Regions from separate parts of the Cutibacterium sp. LaCa_89 genome, predicted to be linked through region 4. Evidence: riboswitches for the same ligand, from Rfam matches in the RefSeq annotation. Region 4 holds a riboswitch; each other region holds the start of a gene.
The links. A riboswitch is a leader RNA that binds a small molecule or an ion and turns the genes downstream of it on or off. The one in region 4 is predicted to bind cobalamin.
Positions count from the first base shown of each region.

Region 1: another riboswitch for cobalamin. It lies ahead of ACP8LP_RS03400 (ABC transporter substrate-binding protein); the one in region 4 lies ahead of cobI (precorrin-2 C(20)-methyltransferase).
Region 2: another riboswitch for cobalamin. It lies ahead of ACP8LP_RS10670 (ribonucleoside-diphosphate reductase subunit alpha); the one in region 4 lies ahead of cobI (precorrin-2 C(20)-methyltransferase).
Region 3: another riboswitch for cobalamin. It lies ahead of ACP8LP_RS09355 (prenyltransferase/squalene oxidase repeat-containing protein); the one in region 4 lies ahead of cobI (precorrin-2 C(20)-methyltransferase).

Region 1 is NZ_CP190889.1:731,932-737,541, reverse strand. It holds gene ACP8LP_RS03415 ((2Fe-2S) ferredoxin domain-containing protein) at 1-583, opposite strand, end outside; gene ACP8LP_RS03410 (ABC transporter ATP-binding protein) at 580-1,374, opposite strand; gene ACP8LP_RS03405 (FecCD family ABC transporter permease) at 1,371-2,405, opposite strand; gene ACP8LP_RS03400 (ABC transporter substrate-binding protein) at 2,402-3,415, opposite strand; cobalamin riboswitch at 3,457-3,642, opposite strand; gene ACP8LP_RS03395 (hypothetical protein) at 3,677-3,877, opposite strand; RNA gene rnpB (RNase P RNA component class A) at 3,894-4,275, opposite strand; gene ACP8LP_RS03385 (zinc ribbon domain-containing protein) at 4,336-5,073, opposite strand; gene ACP8LP_RS03380 (ASCH domain-containing protein) at 5,268-5,474, shown strand; gene ACP8LP_RS03375 (aminopeptidase P family protein) at 5,480-5,610, shown strand, end outside.
Region 2 is NZ_CP190889.1:2,312,329-2,317,938, forward strand. It holds gene ACP8LP_RS10650 (MarP family serine protease) at 1-862, shown strand, start outside; gene ACP8LP_RS10655 (YciI family protein) at 1,068-1,346, shown strand; gene ACP8LP_RS10660 (NADH:flavin oxidoreductase/NADH oxidase) at 1,417-2,517, shown strand; gene ACP8LP_RS10665 (DUF1707 SHOCT-like domain-containing protein) at 2,549-3,172, opposite strand; cobalamin riboswitch at 3,248-3,439, shown strand; gene ACP8LP_RS10670 (ribonucleoside-diphosphate reductase subunit alpha) at 3,552-5,610, shown strand, end outside.
Region 3 is NZ_CP190889.1:2,034,649-2,040,258, reverse strand. It holds gene ACP8LP_RS09365 (ABC transporter family substrate-binding protein) at 1-743, shown strand, start outside; gene ACP8LP_RS09360 (hypothetical protein) at 824-1,507, opposite strand; gene ACP8LP_RS09355 (prenyltransferase/squalene oxidase repeat-containing protein) at 1,553-3,433, opposite strand; cobalamin riboswitch at 3,419-3,659, opposite strand; gene ACP8LP_RS09350 (leucine-rich repeat domain-containing protein) at 3,883-5,610, shown strand, end outside.
Region 4 is NZ_CP190889.1:502,666-508,275, forward strand. It holds gene ACP8LP_RS02250 (response regulator transcription factor) at 1-504, shown strand, start outside; gene cbiB (adenosylcobinamide-phosphate synthase CbiB) at 829-1,857, shown strand; gene ACP8LP_RS02260 (cobyric acid synthase) at 1,859-3,319, shown strand; cobalamin riboswitch at 3,336-3,563, shown strand; gene cobI (precorrin-2 C(20)-methyltransferase) at 3,550-4,278, shown strand; gene cobM (precorrin-4 C(11)-methyltransferase) at 4,275-5,246, shown strand; gene cobJ (precorrin-3B C(17)-methyltransferase) at 5,243-5,610, shown strand, end outside.

The DNA.
Region 1 (5,610 bases), 230 kb from region 4:
CCTCGGTCAACTGAATGCACTTGCCGTCCGGCCAGACCACGATGAGTGGGGCGTGGTTGCACGGATACATGCACCCCGTCACCGTGACGAGAACCTCTGTGTCCAAGGCGTGTGACTGGGCCAGCTTCGCCTGCAGGCGTGCATGCAGGTCGGCGGCGCCGACTGCGCTGCAGCGAGGTCCTCGACAGGTGAGCAGATGGTGTCGGAAGGAGGGGAATTCCCGCCAGGCAGGGTTGTGCAACGGCGCTTCGGCCCCGGTCACGGTTCGCCACTCGCCGGCAAACTCCTGGTCGGGACGTACAACCCCGACATGCACGACGACGGTGGGTCCGTTCTCATGGACACGGACCCACTGGCCGGCGACGCGACGAAGCCAGGACAGCGGCACCGGTCCGTCATCGCAACTCCATCCGACGAGCTCGACCCGGTCGTCGTCAGCGGCGTCGAGGACATCTACGAGCGCCGGTCCAGGACCCTGCAGACATGCGTTCCGGTCGGCATCCACGTGACGGGCCACTGCTTCTGCGCTGACCGCGTCAGAGGAATCCTCCCAGCGCAGCGAGACCGCGATGCGCGTCGTCATGGCTGCAATCCCCGCCAGGTGAATCCACGTCTGAAATCTGACCAAACCTCGCCGTCGACTCCGAAATGTTCACGGACGAGGTCAGGAGTCAGTACCTCGGAGGCCGACCCTGCTGCGACCATCCGGCCCGAGTCCAGCACGACGAGGTCATCCGCGTAGGCGGCGGCCAGGTCAAGATCATGGATGACGGTCACCGTTGTCAGACCAAGACCACGCACTCTCTCCAACAGGTCAATCTGGTGACGCAGGTCGAGATGATTCGTGGGTTCGTCCAGGAGCAGGATCTCAGGATCCTGGGCGAGAGCTCGGGCCAACTGAACACGCTGCCTCTCCCCTCCCGAGAGGGACGACCATGCCCGGTCAGCAAGATCAGCAACTCCGGTTGACGCCATCGCGTTCTCGACGGCATCTCCGTCACGCCCTCTTCGGCGACTGAGATTGCCGATCCCCCAGCCTCCCAGATGGGGAATGCGTCCGAGCTGGACGACGTCACGCACCGTCAGTTCCACGTGAGCCGAAGGACTCTGCTCGAGAAGGGCCATCACCCGGGAGCGCTCCTTGGCCCCGATCCCGGAGAGATCACGCTCCCCCAACCACACCCGCCCCGCGCTGGGCTTCCGCAACCCGGCCAGCAGGTGCAACAGGGTCGTCTTCCCGGATCCGTTCAGCCCGATGACCATCGTCATGACCTTTGGCCGAATCTCCACGTCGACCCCGGACAAGATCGTCGTCCCGTCGACCGTCCAACCAAGATCCTCAGCTCGCAACGTTGCTGCTGTCCCGGCACTCATGATCGAGACGCCTGTCGACGCAGCAGGACGACCAGCACCGGGGCTCCGACGGCCGCAGTGATGACCCCGACGGGAATCTCGGTGTCAGGGCGCAAGCACCTCGCTGCGGTGTCGGACCACACCATGAGCAGGGCCCCGACGAGGGCCGACACCGGTAGCAGCCGGGCGTGTCGCGGCCCGGTCCAGAACCTCACGATGTGTGGGACCGTCAGCCCGACGAATCCGATGGGGCCGACGAAGGCCACGCTGAGAGCGGTCAGCAGGGCGGTGCCAACCATGATCATCCAGCGCACGGTGTTGACCGGTACTCCCAGGGACATCGCGCTGACGTCACCGAAGGCGAAGGCGTCAAGGGTGTGGCACAATGCCATCCCGGCGATGAGGGCCGGAACGGTGGCGACGGCCAGGGTGATCGTCGATCCCCATCTCACACCGGTGAACGACCCGAGGGTCCACGACAGGGCTGATCGAGCTGCGTTCGACTCACCACACACCATGATCATCATGGACACCGCCGCGCCGCACAACTGTCCGACGGCCACCCCGGCCAGGATGGTCCGGCTGGCGGGTAACTCCCCGGACTTGCCAGTGGCCATGGCCAGCACCATGACCAGGGCCCCGACCGCCCCGCCGAAGGAGGCCAGTGTCATGAGGACGGACTGCCCCAGAGTGCTGGAGATTCCGATGATGAGGATGAAGACCGCACCCACCGAGGCCCCACTGGAGATGCCGAGCAGATAGGGATCGGCCAGGTCATTACCGGTCAGGGTCTGCAGTACCGCGCCGCACATCGCCAGCAAAGCGCCGACGGCCATCGATCCGATGACGCGCGGAGCCCGCAGCTGCCACACGATCTGATCATCGAGAACCGTGACGTCGGCGCCCTCGATGAGACGGAATCGCCGGGCCACCACCCTCGCGACATCATGGACAGGAACGTGTACCGCCCCGGTCCCGAGCACCACGAGGACACTGCCGACCAAGGCCATGGCGAGGATGCCGGTGATCAGCCAACTACGCTGACGACTCACTTGCCGGTGATCTTCGCCAGACCGTCATTGAGGGTCTTCGCACCGTCCACGAGTTCGGCACCAGGGGTGCTCTGGGAGAACGGCACGGTGACGAATTTGTTCTCCTTGACGGCCTTCATCTGGCTGAGGACGGGGTCCTTCCTCATATAGTCGATCTTCGACGTCGCCGTGGACCAACTGGCATCGGCGACCACGATGACCTCAGGGTTGGATGCGACAATCTTCTCCCAGGAGCCGTCTGCCCAACCGCCGTCGAGATGGGCAAAGAGGTTCTTGGCACCGACAGCGTCCATGAGGAGCTGGGGTCCGCCATGTCCGGCGCCAATGAACGGAGTCTTGTCTCCCGAGTCGAACCAGACGATCGACGTCCCGGTGCCGTGCTTGTTCCCGGTGACCTCCTTGAGGGCATCTCGCTGCTTGGAAATGGCCTTGTCAGCCGCATTCTTGACGCCGATGAGAGTCCCCACCTCGGTCATTTCCTTCCAGACGTTTTCCCAGGTGGTTTCGGCCGAGGGCGTGCCCTTGGGGCAACCGAAGGGGCTGATGTAGGTGGCAATTCCCTGTTTCTTCAGCTCATCACGCGTGCCGACGGCCTTGTCCGTAAAAGCGCTGGAATACGAGGACAGCGCCAGATCAGGCTTGGCGGCCAGGAAGGTCTCCTTGGACGGGTACTCCTTGGAGAGCACCTTGACCGAGTCATAGGCCTTCTTCCACTTCGCCGGGATCTCACTGTCAAGGTAGGCGGTGCCGACGAGTTTGGACTCCCCGCCGATGGCCAGCACGTCCTCAGTGGCTCCCTGATTGAGGGTCACTGCCCTCGTGGCGGGCTTGTCGAGGGTGACCTGCTGTCCGCAGTTGGTGATGGTGATCGGACCAGAAGCCGACGCTGAGACCGAGGAAGACGACGATGACGCGGAGTCCTTGGGGGCACCGGCACAGCCGGCGAGCAGGACGGCGGGAAGCACCGATGCCACGAGGACGCGGCGAAGGGATGACGGGATGACGGGCATGAGTAAGCCAGCTTTCTGTGTTCGGCGTGCGCGACCGGGTACCGACAGGACGGCGTCAGGTGGTCTTCGGGCTCGACCTCGTCTCCGTTCCCGGCTCCTTCCCAGTGCTCATGGCACCAGTGGCGTTCGCCGGGGCAGATCAGTCATACCGCTGCGCGTCAGCTCCGGCTTCTCACCGGATTCCAGCGCTGGTGGGGTCACCAGCAACCTGACGTGAGCATGTTAGCATCCGCTTCGTATGCCCTCCTCCAAGGAGTTACCTCACTTGAACAGGTCACCGAAACGCATCGTCGTCTTCCGGTAAACCTTGTTGTAGGCGGCTCGACGTGGATCTCGCAGCCAACCCATTCCCTTACGGCCATAACCGGGAATGAGGGTGCGCCTGACAGTCCTCGTGACTCGACCACGCGTCCTGGCCGAGATGGTTCTGGACAGGCTGGGAGTACGAATTCCGAACTTCATGGACCCGATGATAGAAGGGACGAGCCATCCTGTAAGCCGGGTTCTGTGGCCCCTCAGGGCCGGTGATCATCCATCTGTGAACGCCATTACTGGCATCCTCCAGCCTTCCGGCTGCGCAGCCTACCCGGACGCTCAGGCGAGCAGCCCTCGAACACGTCCGCGACCTCGTGGTCTTCTTGGCCTTGCTCCGAGTGGGGTTTGCCGTGCCGTCACCGTCACCGATGACGCGGTGGGCCCTTACCCCGCCGTTTCACCCTCACCGGCCCGAAAGCCGGCAGTTTGTTTTCTGTGGCACTGTCCCGCGGGTCACCCCGGGTGGGCGTTACCCACCACCCTGCTCTGTGGAGCCCGGACTTTCCTCGACAGCTCAAGACTGCCGCGATCACCCGGATGGCTCGTCCGACCGTCGATTCTACGGTCATTGCCGCATCGTCGCCACACGGGCAACGGCGCAATTCTCAGAGAGACTCCTCGGTGCGCACCAGAATCCGGTCGCACTCCTCGCAACGCACGACGTCGTCCTCGGCGGCTGCGACATAGGTGCGCAGGTCAGCCGGATTCGCAGCAATGCCACATCCCTCACACACCCCGTGGACGAGCTTGGCACACCCCATCCCGGTGCGCTCGCGCAGCATCTCGTAGAGCTTGAGGAGATCAACCGGGACACCACCCGCCTGGGTCTCGCGAGACCGGCACAACTCGACCAGCTCGTCGTCGATCCCCTTGAGACCGGCATCGCGAGACGCGAGGACGGTGCGGATGTGGCCATCCAGCTCGATACGACGACGATCCGCGTCGGAGTGAGCGGCTTCGGCGTCCTCGACGGCCTGCATGGCATCGAGCTCGGCGTCCTCCAGCAGGCTGATGCGTCGCCCGAGATGCTCGATCTCCTCGGTCAGACCCTTCAAGGCCTTGTGGTCGGTGACGGAACCGGAATCGACGGTCTTCTGATTGCGCTCCATGCGGGCACGGGCCGGCTCGAGGTCGCCCTCGATGCGCTCCTGTTCCATCTTGGCGTCCGACAGCGCGGTCGACTTGGCGACGACCTCCTCGGCAAGGGTCCTGCGCTGGACCGCGAGGTCCTTGAGCTCGGCCAGCTCGGGCAGGGTCTGACGACGGTGCTGGGCACGGGCGATCAGACGGTCAGTCCGTGCAAGATCGAGAAGCTTCCACTGATCCTGTGCCGCGGCTTTCACGCTGACCTCCTGCGTTTCTGGCCCCGTTGAGCAGGCCCTGTTGACATGTGGGGTTCAGCCTACCTCCCGTAGGTAGGGGGATGCGCGGGGACGGCACCCTGCCTGACGGCGAATTGGTTTCCCCGGTCCGATGCGGGACCGTCTCGTGGCGGCCATCCTTTCCGGTGGGATCACCACCTCATGTCTCAGGGGGAATGCGACCGCTTCGGGGGATGCCGTCCGTCGGCGACCGGCAGGTGGTTGTCGACTCTGACGGCAGACGGGTGTGCGTCATCGAACACACCGACATCGACCTCGTTCCCCTCAAGGACACCACTGACGAGCCAGTCGTCGTCTGCCAGTACTTCCATGTCATCGGCACCTACACTGGGAGTCACACCATCAACCAACGGAGGTCCTGACACATATGACCGAGACGAGGTCGTCAGATCTGAACGAACAGATGAAGCAGGCCGAGGAGCAGAAGGTCCCCAAGCGTCAGACCCCGTTCTCCAAGGCCTTCGTCGAGTTCATCCCCACGGACTGGGCCCCCTACCC
Region 2 (5,610 bases), 890 kb from region 4:
CATCGCAACCGCACTTGTCGTCACGGTGGCGGCGACAGCCCTCTCCCCCATCCTGCCGCCGTCATGGACCGAGGCCATCGACGAGTCATCCGTCATCACCCAGACCAATCGCGTCATCCCGGATGAGGTCAACGAGGCCGCTGCCCGACTGGTCGGCCGAGCTGCTGACACCTTCCCGAAGGTCTTCGCCGACGAAGCTCCCAGCCTGCCCGCACCGGCTCCCGACGACGAGACCGTCACTACTCCTGGAGTGCGGCGCGCAGCTCAATCCATCGTCAAGGTGCGGTCGCGGGCACCACGGTGTGATCGGGCCTCCGAGGGCACCGGATGGGTGAGTTCTCGCCACCGGGTGGCGACGAACGCCCATGTCGTCGCCGGGTCCAACCAGGTCACCGTGCAGGTGGGCGGATCTGGGGCTCGACTGCAAGCCCGCGTCGTCTCCTACGACCCGGACATGGACCTGGCGGTGTTGGCGGTTCCCGACCTTCATGCCCCAGCCTTGACAATGGCGTCGGCTGTCAAGGATGGTGATCCGACGGTCGTCGCCGGATTCCCACTTGATGGTCCGTACACCCTCGAGGCCGCCACCGTGCGTGGGTCGATCATGGCTCGGGGTGAGAACATTTACGGCACCGACACCGTCGTCCGCGAGATCCTCTCGCTGCGCGGCACGGTACGTCCGGGCAACTCGGGTGGGCCACTGCTGACGACGGACGGCAAGGTCGCCGGCACGATCTTCGCCCGGTCCACCGCCCAGCCGCAGACCGGGTACGCGCTGTCGAACAACCAGACTCGCAAGTTCATCCGTGCTGGGGCCAACGACACCACCGCGGCTGCGACCGGCTGGTGCACCGTTGGCTGAGCTGGTGTCAAAATCTTGAGCGCCCAATGTTCCCGTCGTGGGACGGTTCCGCGCACGTTTGCCACCCTGATTTCCCGAAACGTCATCTGACAAGCACCGACACTGTGGCGGCATCCCAGGGCATCCCATGCCACACGATGACGCGTCAACGTCCGACGCCTTCTCAACGCTTCAGTTCCGGTCCATGTCCCAATAGCATTGGGTCATGGCAGTTTTCATCGTCGAAACCCATTATGATCCCGCCCATTCCGAGGAGCGCATGGCCGCGCGCCCGGCCCATCTGGAGAACCTTGATGTCATGCGCGAACGTGGCCAGCTCGTCAATGCCGGCCCGTTGGCTGACGGCAGCGGAGCGGTGCTTATCTACACCGTGCCTGACCGCGATGCTCTCGATCATTTGCTGGAGGCTGACCCCTACCCCAAGACGGCTGTCCAGGTGACCTCAGTGCGCGAGTGGAAGCCGAATTACCACCACCACGTCTGACACGGCTGCCAACCTGGCTGGCGGTCGAGATTGACGGGATGAAGGTTGAAACGCGTGGTGTCATGGAGTCATGACGTCACCTCTGCTGTTCCAGCCCCTCACTCTCCGTGGCCTGACAGTTCGCAACCGCGCCTGGCTACCACCGATGTGCCAGTACGCGGTGGATTCTCACGACGGGATCCCGGGCACCTGGCATCTCATCCATTACGGGTCCTTTGCCGCTGGTGGCTTCGGCCTCATCGTCGCCGAGGCCACCGCGGTCAGCCCCGAAGGCCGCATCAGCCCTGCTGACACCGGGTTGTGGAATGACGACCAAGTGGCTGCCTGGCGCACCGTCACTGATGCCGTCCACGAGCTTGGTGGCAAGATCGCCGTGCAGCTCGGTCACGCCGGCCGGAAGGCCTCCACCGAGAAGTGGTGGCCGGGATTCCATGGCAGCGTGGTACCCCCTGAGCAGGGCGGCTGGATTCCCGTCGGTCCGACCACCGCCCCTGCTGACGGCAAGCAGTACGTCGGCCTGCCCGTCAACGCCCTTGACGAGAACGGCATCGAGAAGGTCGTCGACCACTTCCGCGCCGCCGCCGCGCGTGCTGTGGACGCTGGATTCGACGCCGTCGAACTTCACAGCGCCCACGGTTACCTGCTGCACCAGTTTTACTCGCCGCTGTCCAACACCCGCACCGACGGTTGGGGCGGTGACTTCGACGGACGTGTTCGCCTGCCGTTGGAGGTCGCGAAGGCTGTGCGTGGGGCCATTCCTGAAGACATGCCCTTGCTGGCGCGCCTGTCGGTCACTGACTGGCGGGACGACGGCTGGCAGGTGAAGGACTCCGTCGAACTGTCGCGGCGCTTCGCGAAAGCCGGGGTCGATCTGCTCGACGCCTCCTCAGGAGGCAATTCGTCGGCCCCCATCCCCGTCGCCCCGGCCTACCAGGCTGACCTGGCGGCTCGGGTGCGCGCCGAGGCGGATATTCCCACAGCCACCGTCGGCATGATCTGGACCCCACAGCTGGCCGAGGAGCTGCTGGAGAAGGGCAGCGCCGACGCCATCATGGTGGGACGGGCGGCTCTACGCGACACCAACTGGCCGTTGCGTGCCGCCCATGAGCTGGGTGTTCCCAACGAGGACGCCCCATGGCATCCGGCCAGGTTCCGTGGGGCGTGGCGCTGACACGACTGACGATCCCGTCGCCGGTCGACCGTCAGCGATTCCACTTCTTCCTGAGCCTTGCGTACTTCTTGGATCCAGGGCCGTGGATGTCAACATCGCTGAGGATGCTCGTCCCGCGCAAGGTGAGGACAGGGCCATCCAGCCCCGGCTGGGAGAGTCCGCGAACCGTGAGGTCTCCGAGCACTCGCGACATCGAGTCCTCGATGCGCACCCCGTCGGGCACCAGGAAAGTCGCGTCACACATAACGATCGTCAGGTCAATGGTGATGTGACGACTTGCCCACGGCATGGAGGTCAGGTCGAAGCACGGATCCCCCATGAACCCGGTGACGGTGGTGAGTTTGGCCATCGTCCGCCCCGAGGCCCAGACCGTGTCGCTCATGATGCAGGTCATGTGGTCAGCCTCCGGACCGGGGACGATCCGCACCACCTCGCCGTGGCCAGGACGAGCGGGGACGGCCACACTCCCGACCGTCGCGCCAAGGTCAGAGAGCAACCCGCCCAGATCGCCATAGGTACGGGCCTGCAGAGCAGCCTCCACCCTCTCCGCATGCTCGTCGCGAGTCAGCTTTCCCAACGTCCATGCCTCGTCGAGGATGTCCGATGCCCGGGCGCGCTCGGCGTCACCAATCCGCCAGTCATCGGGAATCGTCACGTCGCAAGTCTAGGACAGCCACACACACCCAAGGCTCTCCAGGCCTCGCGTTGACTCGCCTTGATCAGCGTTCATATAGTGGCGAGTGCACATGGTTCCCGTGTTCGCACGGGCCAAGAGGGAATCCGGTGAGAATCCGGAGCTGCCCCGCAGCGGTGTACGAGAACGACCGCCGTCATCATGCACTGTGCTTCGGCATGGGAAGCGACGGCCAGTAGGCAACAAGTGCTCGTGAGTCCGAAGACCTGCCAGGTGTGGTCCCGCAACCGCGGGGCCCGGTTCGCGATCTCGCGGGAAGTGTCGCAGCGTTCATGGGGACCAGTGTCCCCGCCGCATTCCGCCCGGTCGCGTGCCTACGGCATCGCACGGAGGAATTGCAATGAGCGCCGACCCCATCTCGACCATCCGCGTCCGCAAGCGCGACGGATCCCTGGCCCCCTACGACGGCAACGAAGTCGCTGCATCCATCATTGACTCAGCCCGTGGGCTCGACGACGCCGTTGCCCGGGCAACCCTGCTGCAGGCCGAGGTGGAGATCACCCTGTTCGACGGGATCACCACCGACGCCCTGGACGAGGCCGTCATCCAGGTGGCTCTGGGCAATGCCAAGGACGACCCCGCCTTCGACACCATTGCTAGCCGAATCGCCGTCAAGAAGCTGTACAAGGAGGTGTTCGGCGACACCCACGACGGTCTCGGTGACGCCGGCCCCGAGCGGGTGCGAGACCTCCATCATGCCTGCTTCCCGCGCACGATCGACAAACTCGTCGCCGACGGCCACCTCGACGAGCGACTGGGGCGGCTCTTCGACCTCGACGCCCTCGCCACGGCCCTTGATCCCATCCGTGACGACCTCATCGGCTTCACCGGCGTGCGCACCATGGTCAACCGTTACCTGTTGCGTACCCCCGACCAGCGAGCGTTGGAAGTACCGCAGTACTTCTGGATGCGCGTGGCGATGGGGCTCAGCCTCACCGAGGACGATCCCACCTCCTCTGCCCTCGCCCTCTACGACTCGATGAGTAACCTGCGTCATCTCGCGGCTGGATCCACCCTTGTCAACGCGGGCACCCCGGCTGGTCAGCTGTCCAACTGCTTCGTCATGCGCACCGAGGACGATTTGGAGCACATCGCCCGGACGATCCGTGACGTCATGTGGATCACCAAGGGCACCGGCGGCATCGGGCTGTCGATGTCCGACCTGCGCTGCGAGGGGTCACCTATTCGCTCCGACAACACTGCGTCGACCGGTCCGATCCCCTTCATGCACACCATCGACTCGACGCTGCGGGCCGTCTCCCGCGGAGGCAAAAAGCTCGGCGCACTGTGCTTCTACATGGAGAACTGGCACATGGACTTCCCGCAGTTCCTCGATCTGCGGCAGAACTCCGGTGACCCGTACCGGCGGACCCGCACCGCCGACACCGCGGTGTGGATCTCCGACGAGTTCATGAAACGCGTCGCCAAGGACGAGGACTGGTACCTCTTCGACCCCGCCGAGACCCCCGATCTCACCGAGCTCACCGGGTCGGCCTTCTCGAAGCGTTACGCCCACTACATCGCCGAGGCCGAGGCCGGCCACATCAAGCGTTTCCACCGCACCACGGCCCGCGAACAGTTCCGAGCCATCCTGGTGAGTCTGCAGACGACATCCCACCCGTGGTTGACGTGGAAGGACAGCGTCAATACCCGCGCGTTGAACAGCACCACCGGGACGATCCACTCCTCGAATCTGTGCACCGAGATCTGCCTGCCCCAGGACCGCGACCACACCTCGGTGTGCAACCTGGCTTCGGTCAACCTCGCCGGACACCTCGTCGGGCCGCGCGGGAAACGTCGCATCGACTGGAACCAACTGGCCGCCACCACTCGGCTGGCGGTGCGCCACCTCGACAACCTCGTCGACATCACCGCTTCGGCGGTGCCTCAGGCCGAGCGATCCAACGTGGAGAACCGGGCCATCGGCCTGGGCGTCATGGGGCTGACGGACATGCTCGAGCAGGTGCGGATTCCTTACGACTCCCCCGAGGCCTGCGAGATCGTCGACCGGGTCATTGAATTCATCAGCTGGCACGCCATCGACACCTCCGCTGATCTGGCCACCGAGCGTGGCTCGTACCCGATGTTCGCAGGATCCGGCTGGTCGGAGGGGATGGTCCCGGTCGACACCCTGGCTCTCCTGGAGCGCGACCGTGGCATTCCCGTTGACGTCGACCGAGTGACGAGGATGGACTGGGACGGGCTGCGTACCAAGGTGAGTCACGGGATGCGCAACGCCACTCTGATGGCCATCGCCCCGACCGCGTCGATCGGCCTGCTCGCTGGCACGACGCCGGGTCTGGACCCGCAGTTCTCCCAGATGTTCTCCCGAGCCACCTCGGCCGGGAAGTTCCTCGAGGTCAACCGCAACCTGGTGGCCGACCTCAAGGACCTCGGGC
Region 3 (5,610 bases), 1.2 Mb from region 4:
CTGACAAGAATGTGCGACAGGCCATCGTCAAGGGCATCAACCGTCCGGCCATCGCCAAGTCTGACCTTGCCGGTCTGCCGGTCCAGGCTGACTCGGTGATGCTTGGCAACCATTTCTTCATGCCGGGCCAGCCTGGTTACAAGGACAACTCCGGGGACTACAAGTACGACCCGAAGGCTGCTGAGAAGCAACTTGATGAGGCCGGTTGGAAGAAGCAGGGTGACTACCGCGTCAAGGACGGCAAGACCCTCACCATCAACTACGCTCAGCTGACCGGCGTGCCCACCTCCGAGAATGAGGGTGCGCTGTTCAAGCAGGACATGGCGAAGATCGGCGTCAAGGTCAACCTCGTCAACACTCCGTCCAGCGATATGCAGAAGGTGCTGACGAACCACTCCTTCGACGTCATTGCGTTCACTTGGCAGGGCACCCAGTACCCGATGGCCAACGTCCGTCAGATCTATGGCGCTGCTGCTGAGGGCTCCAAGAAGCCGTCGCAGTCGAACTACACCCAGATCATCGATCCCGAGATTGAGAAGCTCATCCCGCAGATCGACACTGAGATGGACGTCAACAAGCGACGCGAGCTCACCAATGAGGCCGACAAGCACATTTGGGACGATGTGATGGTGCTGCCGTTGTACCGTCGCATCATGTTCACCGCCACCCCGAAAAACTTGGCGAACTTCGGTGCTGCGACCTTCCAGAGGGTGCACACAGAGGACATCGGCTACGTCAAGTGACGGTGAAATCTCATACGTAAGAAGCGGGGGCCGGGGACATGATCCCCGGCCCCCGCTGCCGTTGCGCCTGGTGGTGCAGGTCAGGACTGGCGGCGACGCACGACGAATGCGACGATGAGGGCGATGACCACGAGGGCAATGACGATGGCCGTGGCAATCGGGCCGGACGTAGATCTGCCAGACGAGGTGTCGGCGTTCTGACCCGTCTTCGCGCTGTTACTGGTCAACTGGTAAGAGACGCCCGCAGCGCTCCCGGCAGCCAGCTTCGGGGGAGTGCAGGACTTGGTCTTTGGCTTGTTGTAGCACCAGCCTTCGATGGATCCGGCAGCTGGCTTGTACTGGTCGGCGCCCTTCTTCGAGTAGTCCCAGGCGGCACCGGCGCCAGAGGCGTGGTAGTACGCCCAGTACTGGCCGTTGAAGGTCCTGGGGCAGGTAGCGGGATGATCGTTCATCGTGCAGATGAGACCCGACTTGTTCTTGCTGACGGTGATTCCGGCCTTCTCGAGGACGTCGGCGCCGGTGGACGGTGAGTCGACACACTGGTTGGCCAGTACCTTCTCGTCGTCAGTGATGACGAAGACCCAGACCTTCTTGGCGTTGAGGCAGTCGTCAATCGCTTTCGCCTGACCGGTATCGGCGCTCGGCGAAGGTGTGGCCTGCGCGGCGACCGAGAAGAAGATGGTCAGGGTGGCGAACAACACAGCGGCGAGCACTCCAACCATGGGTCGGAGTGCTCGCCGACTCTCGATGCGGGGAATACTCACCTGACGATCATGCCTCAGAGGAGAGTATTCGACCCAGCAGCTGTCTCAGACGCCGGTACGCGGCAGCGCTGTCGGACGATCCGAGGGACGGTTCGACGGGCCGACCGGGGCTGGTGTCACTGGGGCGGGTGCCGTGGCAGTAGCCGTTGCGGTGGCCGATCCAGTTGCGGTGGCCGTTTCGGTGGCGGATGGCGTCGGAGTGGCCGATCCGGTCGGGGTCATCGTCGGTGTGCCGGTGGGAGTGACGGTCGGGGCCACTGTCGGGGAGACGGATGGCTTCGGCGTCTGGGTCGGGGTCACGCTCGGATTCGGAGTCGGGGTAGCCGAGGGGTCGTATGGTGTTAGACGGGCATCCCAGCTCGGTCCAGCATTCCAGTCAGCGGCGGAGGACTTGAAGTACCAGCCTTCAATGGATCCGGCCTTGGGCTGGGCGCTCGCGGCGCCGGTCCTCGAGTGCTCCCATGTCGCCGACTTGTCAGCGCCAGCCGGGGTGGCGTGCCAGTAGGACCAGTACGCCTCGTGGGTGTCGGTTTTCGTCGGGTAGCCGTTGATCATGGTGACCATGCTGCCCTCGGCCTTGACGATGAATCCGGCGGACTCAAGCGCCTCCAGACCATTGCCGAACTTCGAGGCGCAAGCACCCTCGGAGGTGCCGTCGCGCTGCTCAACGTAGACCCACACATGGCCCACGGCGATGCACTTCTGGGCGCCGCCCATGTCACCGGGCTTGCCGGTTGGGGTGACAGTGGGCTTGGTGGTTGGGGTGACAGTGGGCTTGGTGGTTGGGGTGGTTGTGCAGGTTGGGGTGTTTTTGGGGGTTTTGCCGGACCATGTTGAGGCGTAGCCGTGGCCGGTGATGGCCATGATGGCTTGGTCGGTGGCCATGATGTTGGGTTCGTGGTCGTTGCGTTGGGCTTGCCATGCGCCGACTTTCGTGAGGTTTTGTTGGCGGATGAGCCATTGCTTGACGGATTTCATGTCCTCGCCACGCTCGGCGAGGGCGCTGGCGAGCATGCCGGTGGAGTTGGCTGCGGAGTAGGTTTCCCAGTAGTCGCCGTCGTCGTGGGTTTTGGTGTTGATGGCCCATGTGGTGGCGTTGTTGGCGGCAGTGTCGATTTTGGTGTGGTAGCCGTCTGGGATGAGGTGGGGGTTGCGTTGGAGGAGGGTGAGGTCGGACAGGGCGATGCCGGTGTAGTCGGGGTCGCCGACGAAGGTTTTCGTGCCGTCTTGGTTTCGTTTGGTGTATCCGAAAGCGCCGGCATCGTCACCTTGGGTGCCTTGGGTGGACAGCAGTTTGTCGAGGATCTTCGTTGGTACCGGGCGGTTGGCGCGGGTCAGTGCGATGGTGATGAGGTGTGGGCCCCAGTACATGGTGACGCGGTTCTTCATGCCTGGGCTGTCATCGTTGATGTAGCTGGCGAGCTTGATCCAGAGGTTTCCGGTTTCCTTGCCGAGGAAATAGGTGGGATCCTCGCCGAGAATTTCGGCGGTCATGATCACCTTGGCCAGGCCAGCCGGGTTCTTGTCGACGTACTTCGGGCCGGCTTCCTTGAGGGCTGTGGTCATTTCCTTGACGACGTCGGGATGGGCGTCTGAGCCGACCAGGGCGATGATGCCGTCGGCGATGCCGCCGGCCTGTCTGTAGTTTGTCGGGTCTTCCTGCCACTTCTGGGCGAGCCAGTCGGCGGCTTTGGCGACGTACTTGCTGGTGGCGGCGGTGTCGTTGACCGATCCGGCCCACATGGCACCCTTGACCGGGTTGGCCGGCGGATCGAAGCAGTAGGGAGCAGAGCCGTCATCAATGGTGGCGGTGATGGCTGCATGGGATGGCGCGGGCTGCGGGTCAGCGAACGCTGGTGCCGCGAACGGCGATGCGACGAGCGCACCGGCGGCGAGGCCGGCGACCCATTGATTGAGCCTGGTCATGTGGCGGGCCTTCTTCCTGAGGCTGCGTTGCGCTCCGGACGGGAAGGGCCCCTGAGTCGAACTCACCGCAGTCCTCGACGGTGTGTGATATTCCTTCGACAACCCAGGTACTCCGACTCGGGGGTGGGCCCCTCACGGTTGCGGGTCAGTTCCGGATTCACACCGAATTCCCCTGCGGTCGCGGTGTCAGTCTAGGCTTGGCGCCACCACATGTCCACATTCGGGTTCGGCGACGAGAACACCTTATGTTAGGATCTTGGTGGTTTCATCGATGGGGAACCTGGTGTGAATCCAGGACTGTCCCGCAACCGTGTAGTTCGACAGAGATGTCGGCAAAGTCGGATCACCGTCGTTGAGATGTCTCGTACTCAATTCCGTCGTGGACAGCGGAATGGTCGGTCCTGTCTTTGGATGACGACGAAGCGTCCACGCAGTGAAAGGCAGGACCTGTGAGACGGTTCAAGGGGTTGGCCGTGGTGTTGTCTGTGGCCATGGCCATACCGATGGCCATCGTGTCATTCGTTCCGGCGTCGGCAGCACCGGCGACGTCGTACGACGATGAGGCGCAGAAGTGCATCGATCAGAAGCACGTGTTCGTGTATGCCGAGCGTGATGACGGGCATGTCGACACCGGCTGCGCGTCGAAGTTCTCCACTGGGGTGGAGGCGTTGAAGTCAGCCGGTTTCGACATCGGCAGCACCGATTTCGGTGGCGACCTGGGAATGTTCATTGATTCAATCAATGGATATCCGGAGAACCCCGATAAATTTTACGCCTATTGGGGTTATTTTCATGGTCAGCCGGCTGGTAGGAATGCCGAGACAAAATGGGAGTACTCGCAGCTAGGTGCCAGCAACTACCACCCGAAGCCTGGCTCGATCGAGGCCTGGCATTACATGCTCATTGATGGCCCGTGGGAGGTTCCTCCGACCTGGAAGCCGAAGGTTGATCCAGCCCCGACGACTCCGGTAGCGTCCTTCGAGATTCCTGATAAGGCCCTGCAGAAGTGCATCACTGACAAGTTGGACACCACTACCCCTTCCAAGGATCAACTTGCTGGCGTGACGAGCCTGAGTTGCCGGAATATGGGAATCAAGGACCTCACCGGCCTTGATCGGCTGACCGGTCTGGGAAAAGCCTTTCTGTCGGGTAACAAGATTAGTGATCTCAAGCCGTTGGCCTCCTCGACTGGCATTTTCAGCCTGGATGTCAACAGCAATGAGATCACCGACGTCGCGCCTCTTAGGTCCTTGACGAAGCTGTCCCGGCTGGACGTCGGCAAGAACCACATCCGTGACCTATCCGCGCTCAAAGACATCAAGGGTCTAGGTGACGCCGACATCACCTCGAATTTCCAGGCCGTTGACGGTGACTCGGCCACCGCCGGGGTTCAGGTCCCCGTCCCGACAGCTGTCGACCATCACGGTACGACCTTCGTGGCCGACCGCGAAGTGCCTGAGGGTGTCAAGATCAAGGGCAAGAACGTCACCTATCCCTCTGCTGGCGACTACGTGTGGCAGTTCCGTGACGCCTCGACGTACTTCAACGGGTCCATCACTGTCCATGTCGTCGCGGCTCCCGAACCACCGAAGCTCGTCGATATCCCCGATGCGAACTTCAAGTCCTGTCTCCAGGATGCCGTAGGTGCCGGTAAGCCGCTGACGGCTGAGAATCTTGGTGCGCTGACTGAGGTCAAGTGCATCGACAAGGGCATCAAGGACATCACCGGAGCTGAGGCCCTGACGAACATCAAGACCCTGTACCTGACGACCAACGAGATTGAGAGCGTCGATCCGCTTGCCGGTCTGACGAAGCTCGAGACGCTCTACCTGCCCAACAACCACGTCAAGGATTTGGCTCCGCTCGCGGGTCTGGGGAATCTCAGGACGATGAGCCTGGATCAGAACCCCATCACCACGGTGAAGCCGCTGTCCTCGCTGACGAGTCTCACGGACCTGACGATCAACCAGAACAGGCGCGGCAAGTACAAGTATCCGGGCATCACCAGCCTCGACGGGCTGGGCGCGCTTCCCAAGCTTGCCCGTTTGGTGGCGAACAACAATGTCAACTTGGCCGATCTGTCCGGGATCTCCGGTACCACCTCATTGAAGAAGCTGTTCCTCAACGGTGACAAGGTCTCCGACCTGACCCCTATCAAGGGGTTGACGAACCTCGTT
Region 4 (5,610 bases):
TGCAGTCGTGGCGACGAGGTCGTCCTGACGGTTGAGAAGACCCGTCCCGATGTGCTGCTGCTCGACATCGAGATGCCCGGAATGGACGGCATCGAGGTGGCGGACCGCTTGGCTGGGGCTGACGTCAAGATTCTCATCGTTACCACCTTCGGACGCCCCGGGTACCTGCGCCGGGCGATGGATGCCGGGGCGGCGGGATTCGTCGTCAAGGACACCCCGGCCTCCGAACTGGCCCAGGCAGTGCGCAAGGTTCATCAGGGAGGCCGCGTCATCGACCCATCCTTGGCCGCAGAGTCCCTGCTGGAGGGGTACAACCCGTTGACGGAGAGGGAGCGAGGTGTGTTGCGGGAGGCGGAGTCGGGGGAGCCGATCGCCGTCATCGCGAGGAAGCTCTCCCTGTCGACCGGAACGGTCCGTAACCACGTGTCCTCAGCGATCGCGAAGACCAACAGCGTCAATCGGGCCCAGGCAGTTGCCGAGGCCAGGAGACGCGGCTGGTTGTGAAGGCGGAAGTGCTCCCAGCTTTTGGAACCACCGATTGTCCAGGTTTGTGTCAGGCAGTTCAAGGAGGCACCGTGAAAGCGCCCGACACCCACTCCCCGCGTCGAACCAACACCAAACCTCTGACTCGTGGCTGCTCGTGTGGTGCGGTCCCGGTGCCCGTCACCACATGCCGTCAACCCAGAGCCCGCATGAGGTGTCGGTCGGCTCCTGCTGGATTAGGCCGCACTGGTCAGTCCTTTCGTGGGGCGGGGTACCAATCCCTCTGGACCCTTCATCAGCGACTCCTCTCCTCATCAGTCCGGGCCGCTGCTCTAGGGTGTGGGCATGCTGTGTCATCGTGACCGTCGTCGTGGGCTCGGGTTGGCCGCCCGGGCAGTGGGGCTGGGAGTAGGTGTCGTCGCCGATCGGTTGTTCGGTGATCCGCAGGAACACCACCCGGTGGCGGTCTTTGGCAATGCCGCCGCTGCCCTCGAGAAGCGTGACTGGGCCGACTCCGTCGCGCGTGGCGGTGCTCATGTGGCTGCATGTCTCGTCCCTCTGGCCCTGTTGGGGGCAGGGGTCGAGAAGGTCACCGCGAAACACCCGATGCTGCGCGTGATCACGACGGCTGCGACGACCTGGGCGGTCATCGGGGCGACCTCGCTGGCCGACGAAGGTCAGCGAATGTACGTCCGGCTCGACGAGGACGACCTGGCCGGGGCCCGCGAGCAGCTGTCCCACCTGTGCTCCCGTGACGCCGACCAGCTCGACGAGCCGGAACTGGCTCGGGCGACCGTGGAGTCCATGGCCGAGAACACCGCCGACGCCGCCGTGGCATCCCTGTGGTGGGGAGCCGTGGCCGGAGTACCGGGAATGCTGGTACATCGAGGGGCGAACACCCTCGATGCCATGATCGGACACCACAACGAGCGTTACGAGAACTTCGGGAAGGTTGCCGCCCACCTTGACGATCTGCTGGATCTCCCTGCCGCCCGGCTGACCGGACTGTTCGCCTGCCTGCTGGCGCCCACCGTCGGGGGAGACCGGCGTCGGGCAGTGCAGATCATGATGCGTGATCATGGCCATCACCCCAGTCCGAACGGGGGATGGTGCGAGTCGGCCTGGGCGGGCGCCCTCGGGGTGCAACTGGGCGGACGCAATGTCTACTACGGCAATCGTCACGAGGATCGTCCCCTGCTGGGAGACGGCGCACGCCCGGACGGTCGGAAGGTCGCGGACGCTGCCGACCTCGTCACCGGGGTCACCGGGATGGCGACGGCTGCCGCCTGCCTCGGCGTAGCGGCCATCGCCCACCTCAGGTTCTACGGCGGCATCCTGCCTCGTCGTTACGACTCGAGCGCGAAGGAGAAGTGAGATGAGTGGAATCCTCGTCGCCGGAACGTCTTCTGACGCCGGGAAGTCGCTGGTCGTCACTGCCCTCTGCCGGGCCGCGTGGCGTCGCGGGATCGACGTCGTTCCTTACAAGGCCCAGAACATGTCGAACAATTCGATGGTCTGCCCCGACGGGTCCGAGATCGGCCGGGCGCAGTACCTGCAGGCCAGCGCCGCCAGGGTGACTCCGGAATCAGCCATGAATCCGGTGCTGCTCAAACCTGGCACCGATCGTCGCTCCTTCATCGTGCTGCGTGGCACGCCGGGAGGCGTGCTGGAAGCGGGACAGTACGCCACCGGACGACGTCACCTCGCGGAAGCCGCATGGGCCGCCTACGACGAGCTCTCCGCCGCCCACGACATGGTCATCTGCGAGGGTGCGGGCTCCCCGGCCGAGATCAACCTGCGTGCCGGTGACTACACGAACATGGGACTGGCAAGGGAGAAGAGCCTGCCGGTGGTGCTCGTCGGGGACATTGACCGCGGCGGGGTGCTCGCCAGCCTCTTCGGCACCTGGGCGCTGCTCGACGACGCGGACCGTTCCCTGCTGGCCGGGTACGTCATCAACAAATTCCGCGGTGATGAGTCCGTTCTCGCTCCTGGTCTGGAAGAGATCACTCGTCGCACCGGAATGCCGAGTTTTGGGGTGCTGCCCTGGGTCCCCGAGGTGTGGCTCGACGGTGAGGATGCGTTGGAGGTGGGACGCTGGCGTCACGACGGGAACTCCGTTTCCACCGACGATCTGCGGGTTGCCGTCGTCCGGCTGCCGAGAATCTCCAACGCCACCGATGTCGACGCCATGGCCGCCGAGGCCGGGGTCGACGTCCAGGTGACGACCAACCCCAACACCTGCGAACTGGCCGACGTGCTCGTCCTGCCCGGATCGCGGTCCACCGTGCGTGATCTGGAGTGGCTGAGGTCCACCGGAATCGCTGAGGTCGTGGCCCGCCGTGCCCGTCAAGGTCGCACTGTGCTGGGCATTTGTGGCGGCTACCAGATGCTCACCCGCCTCATCCTCGACCCCGAGGGTCAGGAATCGCCGACCGAGCGAACCGAGGGACTCGGGCTACTGCCGGTCGAGGTGACCTTCGGTGCCGACAAGACCCTGGCCATCCCGAGCGGATCCTGGCGGGGGATCGAGGTCGGCGGCTACGAGATCCATCACGGCCGAATGGATGTCGACCTGTCGGCGGGGGAGCCCTTCCTCGACGGAGTCCGCGTCGGAAGTGTCTGGGGGACGATGTGGCATGGTGCCTTCGAATGTGACGATTTCCGGCGCGCCTGGCTGGCCGAGGCTGCCGAGCATGCCGGATCGGCGTGGCACCCGGTGGAGGGTGCCATCGGGTATGGGCAGCGCCGCGAGCAGATGATCGACGTGCTGGCCGACGCCGTTGAGGAGCATCTCGGTCTTGACCGTCTGTTCTCCCTGGCAGGCGGGAGCTGACCCCGGCCGTGTCGTGGTGTGGTGCCACGATGTGGGAGGATCGATACAACGACCGATCTCGAGGAAGCCGGTGTGAGTCCGGCGCGGTCCCGCCACTGTGACCATCGCCGCGGTGATGGCAGCCAGACACTCGAACGGTTCGTTGCGCACGTCATCGGGCGAGGACACCTGAGGAGGCCGTCATGAGCTATGCCCCTGTACATCCTGACCACAAGTCGGGACGAACCCTCATCGGGGTCGGAGTGGGGCCGGGTGACCCAGAGCTGGTCACCCTGAGAACCGTGCGCATCCTGCGCGAGGCTGATGTCATCCTCGTGCCCTACACCGAGGCCACCACCGACGGTCCCGGACGTGCCGAGACCATCATCACTGCCGTCGCCCCGGAGATCGTCGAGCGCATCAAGCGCATCCCCTTCTCCATGCGGGAGAGGTCTGGTGTCGGCGAGAAGCGCAGGGCCTCCTGGCAGGTATCCGCCGATGCGGCGATCACGGCCTTCGACGAAGGGGCTCGCACTGTCGCCCTGGCCACCGTCGGCGATCCGACGGTCTTCTCCACCTTCACCTACCTGCGCGCCAATGTCGAGGAGAGACTCCCCGACGTCAGCGTCGAGCTGAGCCCAGGTGTCACCGCCATGCAGGCCCTGTCGGCGGCGTCCGGGCGCCCGCTGGTGGAGGGCAAGGAGGTCCTGGCCCTCGTCCCGGCCACCGTCGGGATGGAAAAACTTTGCCAGGTCCTCGACCTCGTCGACTCAGTGGCGATTTACAAGGGGGGACGCAAACTCCCAGACGTTGTCGAGCAGCTGCGGCAGCGGGATCGTCAGGCTGTCATCGGCACCGACGTCACGCTGGAGTCCGAGCAGATCGTCACCCTCGGTGAGGTCGCTGATACTCAGGCTCTGCCGTACTTCTCGACCGTCCTCACCACTCCAGAGCGCACCATCACGGGAGGAAAACTGTGAACGAACCTCAAGCTGCACGACCCACTCAGCACGCCTCTGAGAGGGTCTTGGAGGATCTGGACCACAACGCCATCGAGCCGCCTCCGGTACCGTGGCGGGAGATCCCCGAGGGAGCAGGCAGGGTCGTTTTCGTCGGTGCCGGACCGGGCGCTCCGGACCTGGTGAGCCTGCGCGGAGCCCGTGTCATCGAGACCGCTGACATCATCATCTGGGCCTCCAGCCTCGTTCACCCCGACATGGTGGCCCGTCACAAGGCGGGAGCCGAGCTCATTGACTCCGCCTCCATCCCGCTGGAGGACCTCGAGCCTCTCTACACCCGCGCCCGTGACGAGGGGCTGGTGGTGGCGAGGGTCCACACCGGTGACCCGTCCATCTATGGCGCCACCGCCGAGCAGCGCGACCTGTGTCGTCGCATCGGTATCGACTTCGAGACCATCCCGGGCATCTCGGCCTTCTCGGCCGCTGCCGCCCGGATGGACGTCGAGATCACCGTCCCAGAGGTATCCCAGTCACTCGTCCTCACCCGACTGGAGGGCGGGCGGACCCCCATGCCCGACGGGGAGACCGTCGCCTCCTTCGCCCGTCACGGTGCGACAATGGCGATCTACCTTTCCGCGGCCCGTAACAAGGCTCTTCAGGATGCCCTGCTGGAGGGAGGCTACCTGCCCGAGACTCCCTGCATCATCGGGTACGCGGTCAGCTGGCCCGAGGAAATCATGTTCCGCTGCGACCTGGCCCACCTCTCGGAGACGATGCGCAACCACAAGCTGTGGAAGCACGCCGTCGTCCTCGTCGGACCGGCCCTGGCAGAGGGCCCGATCAAGACTCGCAGCCACCTCTACCACCCCGGTTTCCGTCACGAATACCGCGGAGCTGACGCCCAGGCCCGCGCTGACCTCAAGGCCCACGGCACTCGCGGCGTCTACGACCAGAACCCCACGAACTCCGACACGAAGGACAATTCATGATTCGCGTCCACGGATATCTCGGTACCATTTCCGACTCCTTGCGCCAGGAGGTCGCCGATGCTGACCTCGTCGTCGGAGGTCAGCGTCACCTTGACGCCCTCAACGTTCCCGACGAGAAGCGTCAGAAGCTCGGCCTCATCGGCCCTGCCGTCGAGCGAGTTCAGTCCCTGCCCGACGACGCCAACGTCGTTGTCATCGCCTCCGGTGACCCGCTCTTCTTCGGTGTGGTGCGACGTATCCGCCAGGCCGGTCTCAAGGTCGAGGTCGTGACGGCCCCGACCTCCTTGCAGGCTGCTTTCGCCGCCGTGGCCTTGCCCTGGGACGACGCCCAGTTCGTCTCCTCACACTCCAAGGACATCGAGAC